2 regions of the Micromonospora sp. NPDC050276 genome follow, and region 2 is predicted to be linked to the other one. Evidence: riboswitches for the same ligand, from Rfam matches in the RefSeq annotation. Region 2 holds a riboswitch; the other holds the start of a gene.
What was found. Region 2 has a riboswitch for thiamine pyrophosphate ahead of ACIBF8_RS31530 (ECF transporter S component). Riboswitches for the same ligand answer to the same signal wherever they lie in the genome.
Positions count from the first base shown of each region.

Region 1: linked by a shared signal. The riboswitch ahead of thiE (thiamine phosphate synthase) and the one ahead of ACIBF8_RS31530 (ECF transporter S component) in region 2 are both predicted to bind thiamine pyrophosphate.

Region 1 is NZ_JBITJA010000009.1:154,664-165,706, reverse strand. It holds gene ACIBF8_RS21430 (hypothetical protein) at 1-398, opposite strand, end outside; gene ACIBF8_RS21425 (ThuA domain-containing protein) at 470-6,301, opposite strand; TPP riboswitch at 6,614-6,723, shown strand; gene thiE (thiamine phosphate synthase) at 6,718-7,344, shown strand; gene thiO (glycine oxidase ThiO) at 7,341-8,519, shown strand; gene thiS (sulfur carrier protein ThiS) at 8,510-8,710, shown strand; gene ACIBF8_RS21405 (thiazole synthase) at 8,707-9,486, shown strand; gene ACIBF8_RS21400 (thiamine phosphate synthase) at 9,564-10,175, shown strand; gene thiD (bifunctional hydroxymethylpyrimidine kinase/phosphomethylpyrimidine kinase) at 10,172-10,957, shown strand; gene thiC (phosphomethylpyrimidine synthase ThiC) at 10,975-11,043, shown strand, end outside.
Region 2 is NZ_JBITJA010000030.1:9,271-20,313, forward strand. It holds gene ACIBF8_RS31510 (acyl-CoA dehydrogenase family protein) at 1-1,789, opposite strand, end outside; gene ACIBF8_RS31515 (DUF6328 family protein) at 1,876-2,379, opposite strand; gene ACIBF8_RS31520 (sugar isomerase domain-containing protein) at 2,513-3,262, opposite strand; gene ACIBF8_RS31525 (alpha/beta fold hydrolase) at 3,317-4,147, opposite strand; TPP riboswitch at 4,255-4,359, shown strand; gene ACIBF8_RS31530 (ECF transporter S component) at 4,435-5,028, shown strand; gene ACIBF8_RS31535 (ABC transporter ATP-binding protein) at 5,153-6,583, shown strand; gene ACIBF8_RS31540 (energy-coupling factor transporter transmembrane component T family protein) at 6,580-7,380, shown strand; gene ACIBF8_RS31545 (PHP domain-containing protein) at 7,508-9,226, shown strand; gene ACIBF8_RS31550 (hypothetical protein) at 9,223-9,735, shown strand; gene ACIBF8_RS31555 (hypothetical protein) at 9,818-10,072, opposite strand; gene ACIBF8_RS31560 (MTH1187 family thiamine-binding protein) at 10,389-10,685, shown strand; gene gndA (NADP-dependent phosphogluconate dehydrogenase) at 10,875-11,043, shown strand, end outside.

The DNA of each region.
Region 1 (11,043 bases), on a different contig from region 2:
ACCGTGGCGGTGGCCTCGCCCTGCAGCGGGGCGGGCGACTTCACCGTCACCTTCCACGTGCCGGTCGAGAGCACCGCGCCGCTGCTGTAGAAGCCCTGCCCCTCAGGCTGCGGTTCCAGCTGCACCGGCCCGATCCGCTGACCGTCCGGGCCGGTGGCGGTGAGGACCAATCGCACCACCTGCTCCAGCCGCCGGCCATCAGCGTGGGTGGCCTGGATGGTGACGCCGTCGGCCCCATCGCCGGCCACCGTGAGTTTGAGCTTGTCGGCCTGAGCCGCCTGGGCGGCCTCAGCGGCCTGAGCCGCCTGGGCGGCCTGAGCCGCCGCCGGGGCGGCGGCGAACAGGGTCAGGGCCAGTCCGACGAACACGGCGGCCAACACCTTGCGGATACCCGTCACGGACATCTCCTCACTACCGATGAGGGAGGCCCCTCCCCGACGCCGCAGCGCCGGGGAGGGGCCTCGTCGGATCAGAGCTGGCGACCGGGTGCCAGCCGGGTGGCATCGCCACCGAGCCGCCCGGTGCCCTTGACCGAGTCGCCGTCGTTCGCCTTGACCCCGGCCTTACTGGCCGCGCCGCCGAGCCGAACGATCATGGCGTCGGCGTCCCGGATCAGGACGTCCCGGACCTCCGCCTCGGGCACCAGAGTGGTGTCGGAGGCGAGCGTCCGGAATGCGGTCAGCTGCCGGACCGCCGCCTTGTCGTCGCCGGCCGCCTCGGACGCACGGACAGCGTCGAGCTTGTTCGACAGCTGCTTGTGCGCCTTGGTCGAGAGCCGACCCGTCGCCTTGAACCGGTCCAGCAGACTCTGCATGTCCCGGAACGAGGTGGTGACGAAGAACCGGACCGTCGAGGTGGTCGTGTTGCCCGCCTTGTCGGTCGCGGTCACGGTCAGCTCGTGCAGGCCGAGCGACAGGTCGTACATGGCCTGCAGCGTGCCGCTGGCGTACGCCTTGCCGTCGAGCTGGCCGACCAGGGACGCGATGCCCGAGGTCGGGTCGACGGCCTGCCACGACACCCGGACGTCCTGGCTGTCGCCGTAGAGCTGGCCGTCGGCGAGCCCGGACACCAGCAGCGTCGGCTTGGTGCCGTCGATGCGCAACACCGCCGACTTGAGCGTCTCGACGTTGCCCGCCTTGTCCGCCGAGCGGAACAGCAGCTCGTGCTGCCCGTCACCGGTCACCTCGACCGGCGTCGAGTACGCCGTCCACGCGCCGCCGTCCAGCGACCACTCCACCGTCTTGACGCCGGAACCGGCGTCGGTCGCGGCCAGCACCACCGGGATTGTCCCGTTGTGCCAACCGGCGTCGTTCGCCGGAGCGAACGTCGCCGAGGTCACCGGCGCGGTGGCGTCGATCTTGACCGAGACGGTCTTCGTCGTCTCCACGTTGCCGGCCTTGTCCGTCGAGCGGAACCGAAGCTCGTGCTCGCCGTCCCCGCTGACCGCCACCGGAGCGGTGTAGGCCGTCCAGGTGGTGGCCCCGTCCAGCTGGTACTCCGTACTGGCGAGCCCGCTACCGCCGGCCTCGTCGGCGCCGGTGAGCGTGATCGTCACCGGCCCGGTGTACCACCCGTCGGTCGGGGTGCCGGAAACCGCCGCGGTGGTCACCGGTGCGGTCTTGTCGGCCACCTCCGTGCTGAGCCGGAAGTAGTCGAACGCGGCGGTCTTCGACGCCGTCTGGTTGGCGCCGAGGGTGAACAACCCGACCTTCGGGGTGGCACCCACCGCGCTGTTGGTCAGCGCCGTCAACGCGGTCCAGGTCGTCCCGTCGGCCGAGTACGACGCGGTGAACGTGTTACCGGTGCGAGCCAACCGCAGGAACCACACGGCGGTGGTCAGTCCGGTCACCTCCGGCTGCGGGTTCTGCACCGTCCCGGCGATCTCGCTGCGGAACTCGATCCGCCGCGTCACCGCCGAACCAGCCTGGTTGTCCGCGATGAAGTCGAACTTCAGGTAGTTGTCGTCGTCGGCCTGCACGAGCAGACCGGCCTGCTGGTACTGCTCGTTCAGCAGGCTGCCGTCGACCTTGGTCTCCAGGGTCCAGTCGCCCGACGGCGCGGTCTGGAGGATGAAGTTCTTCGGCCCGGTGTTGTCGGTGCCGTAGATGTCACCGTTGGGCACGTCGATGCGCAGCGCGCCACCGGTGACCCGGTAACCGGTCGGGTCCTCCCGCAGGATCGCGTCCCACCGGCACTTGTCCAACGTGCTGCCGTTGAACTCGTCCGACGGGTCGACCGGTCCGGCCGGAGCGTCCGGCGTCACCTGGAACGAGTCGAACGCGGCGTCGACAACCGGCGCCTCGGTGCCGCCGTTGAGGGCGAAGACCCCGATCCGCGGGTTGGTGATGCCGGCGAGCGCGGCCGAACGGCCGACCGGGGTGAAGGTCTGCCCATCGGCTGAGACGGCCGCGGTCAGGTTCGTCCCGTCGCTGGTGATCCGCAGGTACACGGTGTCACCCGCCGGAGCGGCGATCCTGTCGGCAGCCTCGTTGCGCGGCGTGGCGGCGGTCTCCCGGATGAACTCCACCGACCGGCTGCCGTTGTACAGCAGATCCAGCTTGGCGTAGTTGTCGTCGTCGCCGTACACCAGCAGGCCAGCCTGCTGGTAGTTGGCCGTCACCGGGAGCGTGACCTTGGTGGTCATCTCCCACGCGCCGGTCGGAGCCGCCTGGAGCACCAGGTTGGTGGCGTCGTTGCGAGCGCCGTAGAGATCCCCCACGCCGGTGGGCAGCCGCAGTGCGCCGCCACTGAGCGAGTAGAGCTGGTTCTCCCGGATCACGCTGGTCCAGCGGTTCTTGTCGAGCGTGTTGCCGTTGAAGTCGTCCGAACGCGCCCCGAAGCAGGACGTGTCCGGCGCGTCGACCCGTACCGGCACGGTGGCGTACGACTTGGCGCCCCTGCTGTCGGTCACCGTGAGGGTGGCCGTGAAGGTACCCGGGCTGGTGTAGGTGTGGCTGGCGTCCAGGGTGGTCGCCGAGCCCCCGTCACCGAAGTCCCAGGCGTACGTCAGCGGGGTGTCGCCCTCGGCGTCGGTGGCCGTGCCGTCGAAGGCGACGGTGACCGGTGCGGTGCCGGTGGCCGGGGTGGCCGTGGCGCTGACCACCGGCGGCCCGTTCTCGGTGACACCGCGGCCGACGAAGTCCATCCAGTTGACGTTGAAGAGCGAACCCGTTCCGCCGTTCGGGTCGCGGGCCAGGAAGTACAGCGAGCCGCTGGCGGCACCGGTGACCGGCGCGCTCACGTCCGTGTACGTCTGCCATCCGCCGGTCGCCGGCACGGTGGCCGTGGCGACCACCGGTCCGTCGACCGCACCCGCGCGGACCTCGATCCGACCACCAGCGGCGGCCGAGGCAGCCCGGAACCGGATCTCGGTGATGTTCGTCAGGTTCGCCGGGGCGAGCGACCACCAGTCGCCGTCCTCGATGAACCCGATGTTCTGACCACCGCCGGCGGTGTCGGCGCCGGTCTCCCGCTGCACGCCGGCGTCGCCGCCGCCGGTGCTCACCGGAGCGCGCCCGGTGGCGGTGAAGAACTCGGCCTGCTTGCGCTTGGGCTGCAGCACCTCGATCACCCGACCGGTGAGCGGGCTTGCCCCACCGGCGCCACCGTCATCGGTGTAGGTGGCCTCGAAGACCGCGAACACGTTCGCCTCGGCGCCGTGCCCGGAGGCGAGCGACGTCTGGACGGTGCCGGTGCAGCCGGTGTGCTGCTCCAGCGGGTGGGCGTGCTCGTCGTGACCCAGCAGCACCTGGAGGTTCACCCGGTCGCAGTCGATCTCCCCGTCCTCCGGGTCGGTCACCTTGATCGTGTAGCGAACCTGGTCACCCCACTCGAAGAACCCGCCGTCCGGCGGGAACTCGATGGTCACCGTCGGGGACGTGTTGCCCACGGTGACCGGCACGTTGGCCACCGCGGTACGGCCCTTCGGGTTGGTGACGGTGAGCTGGGCGGTGTAGTTGCCCGCCGCGGTGTAGGTGTGCGTCGGGTTCGCCTCGGTGGAGGTCTGCCCGTCGCCGAAGGCCCAGGCGTAGGTGAGCGTGCCACCGTCCGGGTCCCGGGATCCGGCGCTGGAGAAGGTCACCGTCAACGGCGCCGCACCCGAGGTCGGGGTGGCGGACGCCGCCGCGATCGGCGCGCGGTCACCGGCGGTGTAGTCGATCCGGTAGACGCCCGAGTTGTCGTTGTTGCCGCCGAAGCCGCTGCCCCACTCGATCAGGTACAGCGCGCCGTCGGGGCCGAACTCGAAGTCCATCGGCCGGACCATGGTCATCCCGGTGAGCAACTGGTTGATGTCCACCAACGACTTGCCGTCGGGGGTCAGCTGCATGGTGTACATCTTGTTCTGGTTCCACTCGCCGAGCAGCGCCTTGCCGTCGTAGTACGCCGGCCACTTGCGGGTGGAGTTGAGGTCGGCGTCGTAGCGGTAGACCGGGCCGCCCATCGGAGCGCCACCGCCGCCGATCTCCGGGTAACGCGCGTCACCGGCGTACCCGTAGTCGACGGTCGCGGGCACGACCGGCGGGAGGTTGGTCAGGCCGGTGTTGTTGGGCGAGTTGTTCACCGGCGCCGCGCAGTCGAACTTCGCGCCGCTCGGGCCGGACGGGAACGTGTAGTCGTTGTACGCCTCGTTCGTCCCCGTGCAGTACGGCCAGCCGTAGTTGCCGGGGGTCACGATGTTCCACTCGACCAGGCCCCGAGGGCCGCGGTTCGGGTTGTTGGAGTTGGCGTCCGGCCCGTAGTCCGCGACGTACAGCGTGTTGGTCTTCGGGTCGGTGCCGATCCGGAACGGGTTGCGGAAGCCCATCGCGTAGATCTCGGGACGGGTCTTCTCGGTGCCCGGCGCGAAGAGGTTGCCGGCCGGAACGGTGTACGTCCCGTCGTCCTCCGGGTGGATCCGGATCACCTTGCCGCGCAGGTCGTTCGTGTTGGCCGAGGTGCGCTGCGCGTCGTAGTCCTGGCGGCCCGGCCGCTCGTCGATCGGCGTGTACGAGTTCGACTCGAACGGGTTGGTGTTGTCACCGGTGGCCAGGTACAGGTTGCCGTCGCCGTCGAAGGTCATGCTGCCGCCGGCGTGGCAGCAGGTGTTGCGCTGGGTGTCCACCCGCAGCACCTGCTTCTCGCTGGCCCGGTCGATGGTGTCGCCGGTCACCGTGAAGCGGGACAGCAGGTTGCGGGCGACCCCGTCGTTCGGGGCGTAGTATAGGTACACCCACTTGTTGGTGGCGAAGTCCGGGTCGAGCCGGATGCCGATGAGGCCGTCCTCGTTGCCGGTGAAGACGTCCAGGTCGACGGCGGTGACGGTGTTGCCGGTGTCCGGCTTGATGATCTGCACCCGACCGTCGCGTTCGATGTAGAAGACCCGCCCGTCGGGGGCGATGTCCAGCTCCATCGGGTTGCTGGTGTTGCTGTCCAGGGAGACCTTCTCGAAGTTCGAGGTCTTCGAGGCGCCACAGTCGGCGTCCACCACACCGGCCGCGGTCTGGATGCCGCCGAGCAGGTGGGAGAGGAAGCCGGGCTCGGCGTACGACTCCCGGGTGTGCCCGCCTCCGGTGTACCAGGAGCGACCGCCGTCGAAGTCCTGACACCAGGCGATCGGGTGGTCGGCGCCCATCGCGCCGGCACCGGCGGTGTAGCTCTTCTCGTCCAGGCTGGCCAGCACGTGCACGTCCGGCCGGGGGTTGGTCTGGTAGTTGTACCACTCGTCGAACCGGGACCAGCGGTCCGGCAGCTCCGCCGTGGACGGGTGAGCGTGGTCCTCGACCTTGACCGTGGCCTGCTGGTTCTGCGGGTGGTTGGCGAAGTACGCGCCGACCAGGTCGCCGTACCAGGCCCAGTTGTACTCGGTGTCCGACGCCGCGTGGATGCCGACGTAACCACCGCCGGCCTTCACGTAGCGCTCGAACGCCGCCTGCTGCTCGGCGTTGAGCACGTCACCGGTGGTGGAGAGCCAGATCACCGCCTTGTACTTCGCCAGGTTGGCGTCGTTGAATGCGGCGCCGTCCTCGGAGTTGTCCACGGTGAATCCGTTGGCGGCGCCGAGCTGTTGGATGGCGGCGATGCCGGTGGGGATGGAGTCGTGCCGGAAGCCGGCGGTCTTGGAGAAAACGAGGACGGAGTAGGGATCGGCTGCGGCCTTTGGCGCCTTCGGCGCCACCTGGCTGACCGGCTTCGCGGCTGGGGCCTCCCGTGGGGGAACCTGGGCGGCCGCCTGCGCGGGCGCGCCGAACAGGGTGGTCGAGGCCATGGCCAGGGAGATCAGGGTTGCGGTGATGGGTACGCGGGCACGACGAGAACGGGACACGCCGCCTCCTGTGTCGTAGTGACAGAACTCGCGGGAGTCGGCTCGCCGAAGGCCGTCCCTGATGGAGTCGGTGGTGACGCCGTGCCAGGGTGCCCCCACCGACATTTTGTCGAATCGCTGAACAAATTAATTCGGCTGGCTCGATGTCGGGCAAGATGCGGACGGGTAACGGTTCTGCAACGGCGTGCGACATTCCGAACAGGACCGTATGAAGTGCCCCATGGATCTTGGTCGTTCTGCGGTGGCCCGGCTCGCCGGCCGCCGCCGGCCCCTCGCCTTGGCAGGCCGGCGGATCTGTCGTACGGTGACACGCAAGTAACCCACGGGAGCCCGGTGTACCGGGCTGAGAGGGGGGCTGACAGCCCCCGACCGTCGAACCTGATCCGGGTAATGCCGGCGCAGGGAGGAGTGTTGCCGTGCCGTCCCTGGGGCGATTGCATCTCATCACCGACACCCGACCCGGGCGTGACCCACTCGCCGTGGTCCGGGCCGCCCTCAGTGCGGCCCGCGCCGACTTGGTGGTGCAGGTCCGGGTGGAGGATTCCGCCACCGACCGCGAGGCGTACGACCTGGCCCGGCGGGTGCTGACACTTTGCGCGTCGTACGGGGCTACCTGCCTGGTCAACGATCGGTTGCACGTGGCGCTGGCGGTGGGGGCCGCCGGTGGGCACGTCGGCGCCGACGACCTGCCGGTCGCCGCCGCCCGACAGGTGCTCGGCCCCACCGGCGTACTGGGTGCCACCGCCCGCGCACCGGGTACGGCGAGCGCGGCCGTCGCGGCGGGAGCCAGCTACCTCGGCGTCGGGCCGTGCCACGCCACCAGCACCAAGACCGGCCTGCCGGACCCCATCGGGCCCGCCGGGGTACGCGCCGTCGTCGACGCCGTCGACGTTCCGGTCATCGCGATCGGCGGAGTGACCGCGGCCCGGGTGCCGGAGCTGCGGGCCGCCGGGGCGTACGGGGTGGCGGTGGTCGGTGCCGTCGCCGCGGCCGCCGACCCGGCCCGGGCGACCGCCGAGCTGATCGAGGCGCTGACGTGCTGACCGACCGGTCCCCCTCAGCGCGATCGAGCGACCGGGCCCGGCCGGACGTGGCGGTGGTGGGGGCGGGTCCGATCGGGCTGGCGATCGCCTGGCGCTGCGCCGCGCGCGGGCTGCGGGTGGTCGTGCACGATGCGGCGCCCGGTTCGGGGGCGTCGGCGGTGGCCGCCGGCATGCTCTCCCCGGTCGCCGAGGCGTACTTCGGTGAGCGGCAGCTGACCGAGTTGCTGCTGGCGTCCGCAGCCCGCTGGCCGGCGTTCGCCGCCGAGCTGACCGAGACGACCGGCGCCGCGATCGGCTACCGCACCGAGGGCACCCTGATGGTCGGGCTCACCGGCGACGACCTGGCCGAGGCGCGCCGGCTCTGGGCGTACCAGCAGGGGTTGGGCCTGCCCGTGACGCCGCTGCGCCCCAGCGAGCTGCGCGACCGCGAACCGGCGCTCGCCCCCCGGGTGCGCGGCGGCGCGCTCGCGCCTACCGACCACCAGGTCGACCCCCGGTTGCTGGTGCCGGCGCTGCGCACGGCCGCGCAGCGGGCCGGCGCGGCGCTCGTGCCGCAGGCGGTCCGACAGCTGTCCGATGTGGACGCAAGGGTCACCGTGGTCGCCGCCGGCTGCGGGGCCGCCGCGCTCACCGGCCTGCCGGTGCGGCCGGTGAAGGGCCAGATCCTCCGGCTCCGCGCGCCCGACGGCGTCGCGCCGGGCTTCCGGCACGTGATCCGGGGGTACGCCGACGGCGAGCACGTCTACCTGGTGCCCCGCTCCGACGGCGAGGTCGTGCTCGGCGCGACGGTCGAGGAGCGGTCGGACACCACGGTCACCGCCGGTGCCGTGCAGCGGCTGCTGCGCGCCGGGGTCGACCTGCTGCCCGAACTGGCCGAGTACGACCTGGTCGAGGCGGTCGCCGGGCTGCGCCCGGGCACCCCGGACAACGCGCCGATCCTCGGGCCGCTGCCCGGCCGACCGGACGTCCTGGCCGCCACCGGGCATCACCGGCACGGCATCGTGCTCACCCCGATCACCGCCGACCTGATCGCCGATCTGGTGCTCGGCGGCGTACCCGATCCGCTGCTCGCGCCCTTGCGGGCCGACCGCTTCGGCGCTGCCGGCCCGGCCGGTCCCGCGATGGCCGCGTCGGGCGGACCTGAACCGACGATGGAGGGGGACCGGTGGAGTTGACGGTGAACGGGGCCGGTCGCAGCGTGCCCGCTGGCGCGTCGGTGGCGGACCTGGTCCGCGACATCGTGCCGCACCCACGCGGGGTGGCGGTCGCGGTCAACGGCGAGGTGGTGCCCCGGGCCGGCTGGCCGGACCGGGCGCTGCGTGACGGTGACCGCGTCGAGGTGCTCACCGCGGCGCAGGGCGGGTGAGCGGCGTGGCATTCGAGCTGGGTGGGGAGACGTTCACCTCACGGCTGATCCTCGGCACCGGCGGCGCCGCGAACCTGCACGTGCTGGAACAAGCGATCCGGGCGTCCGGCACCGAGCTGGTCACCCTGGCGCTGCGCCGGGTGGGCACCGCGCCGGGCTCCACCGGCGGGCTGCTGGAGCTGCTGGACCGCTGCGGCGTACGCCTGTTGCCGAACACCGCCGGCTGTCACACCGCGACCGAGGCGGTGAAGGTGGCCCGGCTGGCCCGGGACGCGTTCGACACCGACTGGGTCAAGCTGGAGGTGATCGGTGACGAGCGGACGCTCCTGCCCGACGGGGTGGAACTGCTCCGCGCCGCCGAGGAGTTGGTCGCCGACGGCTTCACCGTGCTGCCGTACACCAGCGACGATCCGGTGTTGGCCCGGCGCCTCGCCGACGTGGGCTGCGCGGCGGTGATGCCGGCCGGTTCCCCGATCGGTTCGGGGCTCGGCATCGGCAACCCGCACCACATTCGACTGATCCGGCAGGGTGTGGACGTACCGGTGATCCTCGACGCCGGCATCGGCACCGCGTCCGACGCGGCGCTGGCCATGGAGTTGGGCTGCGACGGGGTGCTGCTGGCCAGCGCGGTCACCCGGGCGGCCGACCCGGTGGCGATGGCCACCGCGATGCGGTACGCGGTCGAGGCGGGACGTTTGGCGGCCGGCGCCGGCCGGATCGCCCGCCGCTTCCACGCGCTCGCCTCCACCCCCGACGAGGGAAGACCCGACCTGTGACGGCGCCGTCCCGGTCACCCCACCCGGCAGCAGATCTTGGAAGCAATCTGCCCCTGGAGGGGCCCATTCCTTCCAAGATCCCGTCGGGGGTTGTGGTCCTGACCGATCGGCTGGTCGCGCGCGGTCGGCTTGAGCTGGTTGTCGCGGAAGCTGTGGCCGGGGGAGTGCGCTGGGTGGTGCTGCGGGAGAAGGACCTGCCCCGCGCCGAACGCGCCGCCCTCGCCGCCGATCTGCGCGCGATCCTCGCCGACGCCGGCGGCACCCTCATCGTGGCCGGTCCCGACCCGCTCGGCGGCGACGCCGTCCACCTGCCCGCCGCCGGCCCGTACCCGCCGCCAACGCACGCCCTGGTCGGCCGCTCCTGCCACGACCAACCCGAGCTGGCCCGCCTCACCACCGAGCACTACGCGACGGTCTCCCCGCTCCACCCCACAAAGACGAAGCCAGGCTACGGCCCACCGCTAGGACCGGACGGCCTACGAAAGCTGGTCGAGGCCAGCTCGGTACCCGTGCTGGCCCTAGGCGGAATCGAAACCCCAAAACAGGTAACCGCCTGCGTCAAGGCGGGAGCCGTCGGGGTGGCAGTGCTGGGCGCACTAATGCGAGCAGAAGACCCGACTGAGACAGCGGCGAGTCTGACCAGAGCCTTCGAAGAGGCGCCCTCAACCGCAACCAGGGAAAGCAAATGACCCCGCGCACAGTCCTCACGATCGCCGGCTCAGACTCCGGCGCAGGCGCAGGCATCCAGGCCGACCTCAAGGTCTTCGCCGCGCTGGGTGCGTACGGCACGAGTGTCCTCACGGCGGTCACCGCGCAGAACACCCGGGGTGTCGACGCGGTGCTGCCGCTGCCCCCGCGCACGGTCACCGAGCAGTTGGACAGTGTGCTCACCGACTTCACCGTCTGCGCGGTGAAGACGGGGATGCTCGGCACCCCGGCGATCGCGGACGTGGTGGCCGAGGCGGCCCGGGACGGCCGGCTACCCCAGCTCGTCGTCGACCCGGTGCTGGTCGCCACGAGCGGTCACCGGCTCGGCGTGGTGGGCGCGGTGGAGCGGCTGCTGCCGTACGCCAGGGTGGCGACCCCGAACTGCGCGGAGGCCGCGGCGATCACCGGACGCCCGGTGGACGACGTGGCCGCGATGGTCGTGGCCGCCGAGGCCCTGGCGGCCGGCGGCCCGGAGTACGTGGTGGTCACGGGTGGCGACCTGGACGGGGGCGAGGCGGTCGACGTGCTGCACGGCGGCGGCGTGACCACCCTGTTGCGCGCGCCCCGGGTGGCGACCCGGCACACCCACGGCACCGGGTGCTCGTTCTCGGCGGCGATCGCGGTGCGGCTCGGCCTGGGCGATCCGGTGCCGGCCGCCGTGGGGGCCGCCAAGGAGTACGTGCTTCGTGCGCTGACCGGCGCGCGGAGCTGGGAGCTGGGCGCGGGACGCGGGCCGCTGAACCACTTCGGCTGGTCCGCTTGATCACCAGGGAGGCTGTCATGCACGCACGAGGCAAGGTGTACGTCGAGGGTTCTCGGCCGGATGTCCGGGTGCCGTTCGCCGAGGTG
Region 2 (11,043 bases):
GCGCCTGCCGGCAGAACAGGTCGGCCAGTTCGATGTTCTCCGGGCGGCTGTCCCGTTCGGCGGTGGCCCGGACGCAGACCGCGGACATTGCGAACAACTCGGCGCCGATGTCCACCACGCGGCCGAGGAACGCCTGCTTGCGCTCCATCTTTCCCTGCCAGCGGGACATCGCGTAGAACGTCGACCGGGCCAGCTTGCGCGACGAGCGCTCCACCTGCCGCAGGTGCGCGGCGAGTGGGCCGAACTCGGCGTACGCCGAAGGGCTCTGCCCCCGACCCACGGCGAGGGTGGGCAGCCACTTCGCGTAGAAGGCGCCCGCCCGCGCGCCGGCTCGCGCTTTGCGACCCAGCCCGGCGTCCGGGTCGATGATGTCGCCGGCCACCGACAGGTGGGCGTCGACCGCCTCCCGGGCGATCAGCAGGTGCATGATCTCGGTGGAGCCTTCGAAGATCCGGTTGATCCGCAGGTCGCGAAGCATCTGCTCGACGGCGGCCGGGCGTTCGCCGCGGGCGGCCAGTGAGTCGGCCGTCTCGTAGCCGCGGCCGCCCCGGATCTGGATCAGCTCGTCGGCGATCTTCCAGGCCATCTCGCTGGCGTAGAGCTTGACCAGCGCCGCCTCGATCCGGATGTCGTTGCGATCGTCGTCGGCGAGCAGGCAGCAGAGGTCGAGCATGGTCTCCATGCCGTACGTGGTGGCGGCGATGAAGGAGAGCTTCTGCGCGACCGCCTCGTGCTCGCCCACTGGCCGACCCCACTGGACCCGGTCGGCGGCCCACCCCCGGGCCACGTTCAACGCCCACTTGCCGGCGCCCACGCACATGGCCGGCAACGAGAGCCGGCCGGTGTTCAGTGTGGTCAGGGCGATTTTCAGCCCCTTGCCCTCACCGCCGATGACGTTCTCGGCGGGGACGAACACGTCGTGGAACCGGGTCAGGCTGTTTTCCAGGCCGCGCAGGCCGATGAACTCGTTGCGCCGCTCGACGGTGATGCCCGCGCTGTCGCCGTCCACCACGAACGCGGTGATGCCGCCCCGACGGCCTTGCGTGGCCGGCACCCGGGCCATCACCACCAGCAGGGTGGCCACGATGCCGTTGGTGGCCCAGAGCTTCACCCCGTTGAGCCGGTAACCGGTGCCGTCCTCGGTCGGCTCGGCGATGGTGGCCAACCGGGCCGGGTCGGAGCCGACGTCCGGCTCGGTGAGCAGGAACGCGGACACCTCGCCGGCGGCGAGCCGGGGCAGGAAGCGTTGCTTCTGCTCGGCGGTGCCGAACATCTTCAGTGGCTGCGGCACACCGATCGACTGGTGTGCCGAGAGCAGCGCGCCGATGGCCGGGCTGACCGAACCGGCCAGCATGAGCGCCCGGCAGTAGTGCAGGTTGCTCAGCCCGAGACCGCCGTACTTCCGGTCGATCTTCATGCCGAACGCGCCGAGGTCGGCCAGGCCGTGGAACACCGAGTCGGGTATGGACGCGTCGTGCTCGATGGCCGCGCCGTCCACCTCGGAGGTCAGGAAGGCGCGGAACCGACCAAGGAACTCCTCCGCGCGCGCCACGTCGTCCGGGTCGGATCGGGGCCACGGGTCGATCAGGTCGAGCCGGAACCGGCCGAGGAACAGCTCCTTGCCGAAGCTGGGCCGGTCCCAGGTGGACTCGCGGGCGGCCTCCGCGACCTGCCGGGCCTCCTTCTCGGAGACCTGCCCGGCTTCCGCGGGCAGCGGCGCGGCGGTGCCAGCGGTGGTTTCGGAGTCGGGGCCGTCCGGTGCCGGTCGGCCGTTTTGCGTCGTGGTCACGGCTGCCCCCTCGAAGCTCGGTGCGGCTACCGTCACGCTACCCCCGGTTGTTACCCAGGGGTAGCGCTGCGTGCAGATCGTCGCGATCAGCGACCGGCCGTGTTGTCCGGATCGTCGTCGTCGTCATCGATGTCTTCCTCGCCCCAGTTGCGCCGGGCGAACGGCAGCAGCATCCAGAGGGCGAGGAACCAGAGCCCGGTCAGGGCGCTGAGCACGAAGGCGATCGGCCGGTCCAGCACGAAGTCGGTGATCAGCAGCACCGCGCTGACCATCGCGATCAGCATGAAGGCGAGGCCGCCGGTGGCCATCCGGTGCGCGAAGCGGACCAGCTCCGGCTTGCGTCCCTGCCGGAACAGCGCCCGGTGGAACGCCACCGGCGAGATGATCATCGCGGTGGCGGCGGCCGCCGCGAGCAACGCCACGATGTAGACGTCCCGCTGGAACTCGGTGGTCTCGGTGAACCCGTTACTGAACGGCAGGGTGAGCAGGAAGGCGAAGAGGATCTGCACGCCGGTCTGGGCGACCCGCAACTCCTGCAACAGGTCGGCGAAGTTGCGCTGCCAGCGCTGCTTCTCGGTCTCCTTGGACACGCGCAACCTCCGGTGAGACGCTACTGCCGCGGTCCCGGCCGCCGGCAGCAACGCCAATGCCCCACCCGGCCGAGCGCGAAACAGGTTCACGACATTTGCCGTTCACCTCGGCGACGCCCGTCGGCCGCCGGCGTCAGGATCCGCGTCGGATCCGACCCGCGTACCGGGCCTCCAGCTCGTTGTTGTGCGCGTCGCCGTCCGGGATGTTCGCCGACAGGTAGACCGGGGGCCGTTCCCCCGCCGCCAGCAACCGGGCCACCACCTCCACGGTGACCTGCTGGGCCAGCAGCGCTGCGGTGATCGAGGAGACCGCCCCGACCGCGCCGCCGCCGGGCAGCGGCAGCGTCGCGTCGCCGTACGGGGCACCGTTGTCGAGCACCACGTCGGCGAGGTCACTCAGCTTGCGCCCGGACGGGTGCCGGGAGGTCATCCGACCGGAGTGCTGCACCGAGGTGATCGCCACCAGCCCGTGACCGCGCTCCTTCACCAGCGTGGCGAACTCCACCATCGCGCCGTTGACCCCGGAGTTCGAGGCCAGCACGAAGATGTCGGTGGGCCGCACCGGGGCCAACTCGTAGAGGCGGTGCGCGACCGCCGGGTCCCTCTCCAGCAGCGGGCCGAGCCGTTCGGCCGGTTCGCCGCCGAGCAGCACCAGGTCGCGCAGTGCGATCCGGTTGGTCGGCACCAGACCGCCGGCCCGGCCGGCGATCTCCATGGCGAGGGCCTCCGAGTGCCCGGTGCCGAACGCGTGCACCACACCGTCGGCGCGTACGGCCTCGGCGATCAGGTCGGCGGCCCGCCCCACCGCCTCCCGCTGGCTGGCGGCCACCCGGCCGATCGTCTCGGTCACCACGGCCAGGTAGTCCTCGGCACTCACCGTCATACGTCCTCCGTCGTTCGATTGCGGGCCAGCCGGCCCGTCGGCGTCCACCGCCACTCAGGCCGTTCCGCCGGCTCGGGCCAGGATCGTCTCGGCGAGCGGGCCGGGCGCCGTGTCCGGAATCCAGTGACTCACGCCGGCTAGCTGCACGAAGCGGTAGTCCCCGGTGACGTGCGCCGCGCACGCCTCGGCGGCGGTCCGACCAATCGCGACGTCCCGGTCACTCCAGACGTACGTGGTGGGCACCGCGACCGGGCCGATGCCGGCCAGATCGGCACGGGACATGGCCCGGTACCAGTTCAGCGCGGCGGTGAGCGCGCCCGGCTCGCGCATCGGGTCGGCGTACCGACTCACCCGGGATGCGTCGCCCACCCCGCCGAGCAGCTTGCGCAACGCGGTGGCGTGCCACGCCAGCAGCACCTTCCCCGCCTTGTCCGGCTTGCGGAACAGCGCGATGTACGACGAGCGGGCCTTCTGCTGTCCGTCGTGGGCCAGGGCGTGCGCCATGGCCGCCGGATGCGGTACGGACACCGCTGTCAACGTCTGGACCCGCTCGGGGTGGCGAGCGGCAACCGCCCAGGCCACGACCGCGCCCCAGTCGTGGCCGACCAGGTGCACGGCGTCCAGCCCGAGCGCGTCGAGCACCGCCACCACGTCGGTGACGAGCTCGGGGATCCGGTAGTCGGCCACCGCCGTGGGCCGGGCGCCGGGCGAGTAACCCCGCTGGTCCAGCGCGTACGTGCGCAGCCCACCCGTGTGCAGTGCCGGCACCACGTCGTCCCACTCGCCGCTGTGCTGTGGGAAACCGTGCAGCAACAGGACGGGCGCGCCGTCCGGCGGACCGTCGACGGTCACCTCGAACGTGAAGCCTCGTGCGTCAACCCGCATGATCGGAAGCGTACCCAGACGGCGGCGGGCCAGTCGCTCCCGCAGGTCAGGTGGATGCCCTGCTGGGCCCACGACCCGGATCGGTGTTAGCGTCAGCGAGACAACTTCACATCCGACAGGGGAGCGCACAGCGCTGAGAGTGCGGGCACGCCCGCAGACCCTCGAACCTGATCTGGGTAATGCCAGCGCAGGGAGTTCGGTCGACCTCCAGCCGCGCCGCAGTCCGGTGCCACCGGACGCGGCGTGCGTCTTCTCCTGGTTCTCTTCACTTGAACTGGGAGCAAACCATGAAATCCACCACCGACACCAACCGTTGGCGGACCATCGACATCGTGGTCGCCTCGGTGATCGCGGTCGCCTTCGGCGTCATCTTCTGGGCCTGGGGCCTGGTCTGGAGCGCCACCGAGGGTGCGTTCGCCTTCTTCCCGCCGGCGCAGACGCTGCTCTACGGCGTCTGGCTGATGCCGGCGGTGATCGGTGGGCTGGTCATCCGCAAGCCCGGCGCCGCGCTCTACTGCGAGACGGTGGCGGCGGTCCTCTCCGCGCTGCTGGGCAGCCAGTGGGCCGGCACGGTGATCCCGCAGGGCATCGTCCAGGGCATCGGCGCCGAGTTGGCCTTCGCCGCCTTCCGGTACCGGTCGTTCCGGCTGCCGACCGCGGTGTTGGCCGGCGCGTTGACCGGCCTCAGTGCCGCGTTGTTCGACTTCTTCGTCTGGAACGTCGACTACGCGCTGACCGACTACCGCATCCCGTACGCGCTGCTCACTATCGTCAGCGCCACCGTGATCGCAGGCGTAGGCGGCTGGCTGCTGACGAAGGCGCTGGCCAACACCGGCGTCCTGGACCGCTTCCCAGCAGGCCGAGACCGAGCCCTGATCTGACCCCCACCCGATGGCGTTGATCAAGAGGTTTGCGTCAACAGAAGCCGATTTTCTGACGCAAACCTCTTGATCAACGGGGTAGGCGGGGGCAGGCCGGGGGCGGACCTGGGAGGGGGTGGGTTTGGTGGGCGGGGTACTGCTGCGGGGGTTCGGGTGGCGGCACGCTGGGCGGCGTGCGTGGGCGGTGCGCGGAGTCGACCTGCGGGTGGATGCCGGGGAGCGGGTTTTGCTGCTCGGGCCGTCGGGGGCCGGCAAGAGCACCCTGCTCAGCGCGCTGGCCGGGCTGCTGCCCGAGGACTCCGGCGAGCAGGAGGGCACCGTCGAGATCGACGGACTCGACCCGCGCAAGGGGCGGGAACGGGTCGGCATCGTCTTCCAGGACCCGGAAACCCAGCTCGTGATGGCGCGCTGCGGCGACGACGTCGCGTTCGGCTTGGAAAACCGGGGAGTGCCGGCCGACGAGATCTGGCCCCGGGTCGACGAAGCGCTGCACCGGGTGGGCTTCCCGTACCCCCGGGACCGCAACACCGCGGCCCTCTCCGGCGGCGAGCAGCAACGCCTCGCCCTGGCCGGCGCGCTCGCCCTGCGCCCCGCGCTGCTGCTGCTCGACGAACCGACCGCCAACCTCGACCCGGCCGGGGCCGACCTCATCCGGCAGGCGGTGGCCGGCGCGCTGGACGCCGACACCACGCTGATCCTGGTCGAGCACCGGGTCGCCGAGGCCCTGCCGCTGGTCGACCGGGTGGTCGTCCTGGAGCCGGGTGGCGGCGTCCGCGCGGACGGCACACCCGAGGCGGTCTTCGCCGCGCACGGTGCCGCCCTGGCCGCCGAGGGGGTGTGGGTGCCGGGTCACCCCATCGCCCCCCGCCCGGCTGCCGCCGGCCCCGGGGAGCTGTTGCTCACCGCCGACCGGCTCGGCCTGCCACCCCGGCTGGCCTCCACCGACCTTCGGGTACGCGCCGGCGAAGCGCTCGCCGTACGCGGACCCAACGGCGTCGGCAAGTCCACCCTGGCGTTGCTGCTCGGCGGATTGCTCCGGCCGGGCACCGGGCGGGTCACCGCGTCCGCCGAGTTGGCCGGCGCGGACCACCGCACTCCCCCGCACCGCTGGCGCGCCCCCGCCCTGGCCCGCCGGATCGGGTCGGTCTTTCAGGACCCGGAGCACCAGTTCGTCACGAGCACCGTCTTCGACGAGCTGGCTCTCGGCCCCCGCCGGACCGGTCAACCCGAGTCAGCCGTCAAGGAGACAGTGGCCGAGCTGCTGGAACGGCTGCGGCTGGCGCGACTCGCCGCTGCCAACCCGTACACCCTCTCGGGTGGTGAGGCACGGCGGCTGAGCGTGGCGACCGCCCTGGCCACCGCGCCACGCCTGCTGATCTGCGACGAACCCACCTTCGGCCAGGACCGGCGGACCTGGCGGGAGTTGGTCGACCTCTTCGCCGAACTGCGCGACGCCGGGCACGGCGTGGTCACGGTCACCCACGACGCGGACTTCGTCGCCGCGCTCGCCGACCGCACCGTCACCCTGTCACGCACCCCGGACGACGACCGATGATCAGCATCGAGCCGGTCGCCGCGCCGGACGCGCCGTTGGCCCGCCGCAACCCGGTGGCGAAGGTCGCCGCCGCCCTGGTCTTCTCGTTCACCCTGCTGGCGACCCTGGACCCGGTGGCCCCGGCGATCGCCATCGCCCTCGAACTGGCCGTCCTGCCGCTGTTCGGCATCCGCTACCGGGTGCTGGCCCGGCGAGCCTGGCCACTGCTGCTCAGTGCCGCCGGCATCCTGGTCACCCTGGTGCTGTTCGCCGCCGACCGGTCCGGCCGGATCCTGCTGGACGCGGGACCGGTGCTGGTGAGCACCGGCGTGCTGCTCACCGCGCTCGGCCTGGTGCTGCGGGTGTTCGCGGTGGCGCTGCCCGGTGTGATCGTCTTCGCGACCACCGACCCCACCGACCTGGCCGACGCGCTGATCCAGAACGCGAAGGCGCCGGCCCGCTTCGCCATCGGGGCGCTGGCCGCGTTCCGGCTGGTGCCGCTCCTCGGTCAGGAGTGGCAGATGATCAGCATGGCGCGCCGAGCGCGGGGGGTCGACGCGGGACGCAACCCGGTGGCGAAGCTGCGGCTCTTCACCTCCACCGCGTTCACGCTGCTGGTGGGGGCGATCCGTCGCGGCACCCGACTCGCCGTGGCGATGGACGCCCGCGGCTTCGACGCCGGCACACCGCGGACCGTCGCCCGCCGCCAGCGCTTCGTTCTCGCCGACGGGCTGCTCATCGCCGGGGCGGCCGCGCTGGCCGGCGCCGCCCTGACCACGAGCATCCTCCTAGGCACCTTCCGCCCACTGATCGGCTGACCCCGACCTGCACTGCCCATTTTGCCTGCGCCGAAAGCATCGTCGGAGTCGCATGTTCGCATGTCCGCCGCATCAGGGACACTCGGCGTTCCCCTGGCCGGACGAGATTGTTCCGCGGACAAATCTCATGATCCGACTGGAGCAGTCAATGGGCCACGGCCACGCGCATCACCACGATCACGACTTCGTCGGGGGCGAGGGTCTGCCCCCGGCGCTCGACCAGTCCATCCCGGACACCGAGCTGGCACCCGCCGACCTCAGCCGGCGCGGCTTCCTCCGCAACGCCGGTCTGCTCGGCGCCGGCGCCGCCACCACCGTGCTGGCCGCCGGAACGCCCGCGTTCGCGACCGGCAAGGACCACGACCACGGCCCGGGCGGCGATCACGGCAGCACCGGCGAGTTCCAGTGGCTGGCCGGCGACCACCACATCCACACCCAGTACAGCTCCGACGCCATGTACCGGGTCGTTGACCAGGCCCAGCACGCCAAGGCGTACGGCCTGGACTGGATGGTCGTCACCGACCACGGCAGCGTCGCCCATGCCAAGATCGGCGTGGACAAGGTGAACCCGGACATCGTCGCAGCCCGTGCGCAGCTCAAGGACCTGCTGATCTACCAGGGCCTGGAGTGGAACATCCCGGCCGCCGAGCACGCCACCGTCTTCGTCCACCCGGGACGCAACGAGGTCGCCGTCCTCAAGGAGTTCGAGAACGCCTTCGACGGCAGCGTCAAGAACGCTGGTGACAACACTCCGGCCAACGAGGCGCTCGCCATCGCCGGCATCAAGTTCCTTGGCGAGGCGGTTCGCAAGCGCCGCGTGGAGGGTGCGCTGTTCCTGGCGAACCACCCGGCCCGGCGGGGCATCGACTCTCCCCACGAGATCCGCGCCTGGCGCGACGCCGACCCGAGCGTGGCGATCGGCATGGAGGGCGCTCCCGGGCACCAGGCCGCCGGGCTGCCCGGTGGCGGCCGTGCCCGTGGCTACTACGACAACAACCCGTCCCCGGCGTCGTTCCCCGGCTACCCGCTGGAGAGCTACCGCACCTGGGGCGGGTTCGACTGGATGACCTCCACCGTCGGTGGGCTCTGGGACAGCCTGCTCGCCGAGGGCCGGGCCTGGTGGATCAGCGCCAACTCCGACTCGCACGTCAACTACCTGACCACCTCCCAGCGGGGGCCGGACGGCAACTTCGACCTCGACGGCAAGCACAACGACCCGGTGTACGGCCCGCTGAACACCACCGCCGGCGACTACTGGCCCGGCCAGTACAGCCGTACCCACGTCGGAGCGAGTTCGTTCAGCTACCGCGCCGTCATGGACGGCCTGCGGGCCGGCCGGGTCTGGGTGGACCACGCCGGTCTGATCAAGGCCCTCGACGTCCGGGCCCGGGTCGCAGGTGACCGGCGCCGGGGGTCGGGTACGCCGCTCGGTGGTGTGCTGCGGGTCAAGCGCGGCACGCGCGTCGAGGTGACTATCGACATCGACCTGGCGGACACCCCGAACTGGTCCCAGTTCGTACCGGTGCTCAGCCGGGTCGACGTGATCGCCGGCAAGGTGACCGGCGCGGTCGCCGACAAGGACGCCTTCACCGCCCCCAACACGAAGGTGGTGAAGTCCTTCGAGGTCGCCAAGGGCACCGGCAAGGTCTCCTTCACCTACTCCTTCGGCCGGGTGGACGAGCCGTTCTACCTGCGGGTCCGGGGCACGGACGGCAAGCGCAGCCAGCCGGGTCTGATGGGCGCGGGAGTCGACCCGTTCGGCCCCGCGCTGGACGTCACCGGCGCAGCGGACCCGTGGGAGGACCTGTGGTTCTACGCCAACCCGATCTGGGTGCTGCCGCTGTGATTCTCGGCCTCAGCCTGGGGCATCGGACGGTCCGGGAGGCCGAGCACTGGCTGACCGAACAGCTCGGGTCGCTCGACCTGCCGGACCTGGTGGCCTGCACGCACCTGGTCACGGCGCCGTACCCGCATGTGGCACTCAGCATCGCCGCTCCGGTGGCGGCGGACCGGTTGGCCGGGCTGCCCACCACCCCGCCGGAACTGAGGGCAGCCGCCGACCGGTCGGCGGCCGAACACGCCGCCCGCCGGTCCGGTCGGGCGGTGCTCTACCCCGGCGTCGCCCGGATGGTCGGCACGCTGACCGTCGGCGAGGTGGTCGGCGTGAGCGCCATCGAGCGGGTCGTGCTGCTCGGCGGGGCGACGGCGGGGCCTGAGGTGCCGCTGGAAACCCGGGGCTTCGTCCGGCCGCAGTGGCGCGACGGTCAACTGGTGCTGGTGGCGATGCCGCACCACTCGGGGGGTGTCGCCCCGTTCGAGGTGCCCGACCCCACACCCTGCTGCGCCGATCACTGAGGCCGGTGTGCGGTCCGGCGCCGTGGGCGACGGACCGCACACCGGGCGCGGCGGCGGATCAACCGACCGCCTCCTACACCTGTCAGCTTCGCCGGAAGGCGTACCGGCGGGGCTGACCGGCCCGCTGGCTGCCGCGCCCGGCGGCGGACCTGCCGTGGGTGACCGGCGGGCCAGCCTTGGGCGGTACCGGCCGGACCTCCGGCTCAGCGCCCCCGATGGGCAACGGCGGCACCGCGGGCCGGACCACCACCTGGTCCAGGTTGGCCGGCGTCAGATCCTCGACGCTCGGCACGGTTTCCGGAGTACGGGAGTTCTTCGGGTTTCGCCTGGTGGGCATCCTGGCCTCCTTCTCGGCGAACCGCTCAGCCGGCGCACGGCGACCGGGGCGGTCGCGGCACACCGATGACGGCGCGGTCGCGGCTGAACGAGGACCGGGCTGGAGATCGCCCGGTCCTGGCGGACGGATCGGACCCGGATCGACCACGACGGCCACCGGCGTAGCGACGGTGACGAGGAATGCGGACGCCCGGGAGCGCACGGACCGCGGCATGGGGGTGGCGGGCCGGCTCGGAGTTGGGCGTCAGTTGCGCATACCCGCACCCTAGCCGCCGCCCGGCCGGACGCGCATCCGTTTTTCCTGGCACGATCGGCACATGCTGATCGCGTTCTCGATCACCCCGCTCGGCGGTGACGAATCCGTGGGCGACCTGGTCGCCGAGGCGGTGCGGGTGGTCCGTGCGTCCGGCCTGCCCAACCGGACCGATGCCATGTTCACCACCGTCGAGGGCGAGTGGGACGAGGTGATGGCGGTGGTGAAACGGGCGGTCGACGTGGTCGCCGCGCAGGCGCCCCGGGTGAGTGTGGTGCTCAAGGCCGATGTTCGGCCCGGGGTCACCGACGCGCTCACCGGGAAGATCGCCCGAATCGAAGCCCGTCTCGCCGAAGGCTGACGTACGCGGGGCGAGATGGCGACAGGTTTGCCTGTGCGGAGCTTGTGGGGCACCGCCGGGAGCCCGAGCCGACGTCGGCGACGTCCACATTACGTGCAGTAACGGGACGTCGATCACTGGTCCGTATCGGCTCACATCACGGTAAGTTTCCAAACGCTGATAGTGGTGTGACGAGAGGTGGCGGCACGGATGGCTGATCAGGCGAGGGCACAAATCGGTGTGACCGGGTTGGCGGTGATGGGTCGCAACGTGGCCCGCAACCTGGCCCGCAACGGCTTCACGGTGGCAGTGCACAACCGCTCGCCGGAGCGCACCCGCAGCCTGGTCGCCGAGCACGGCGACGAGGGCACGTTCGTCC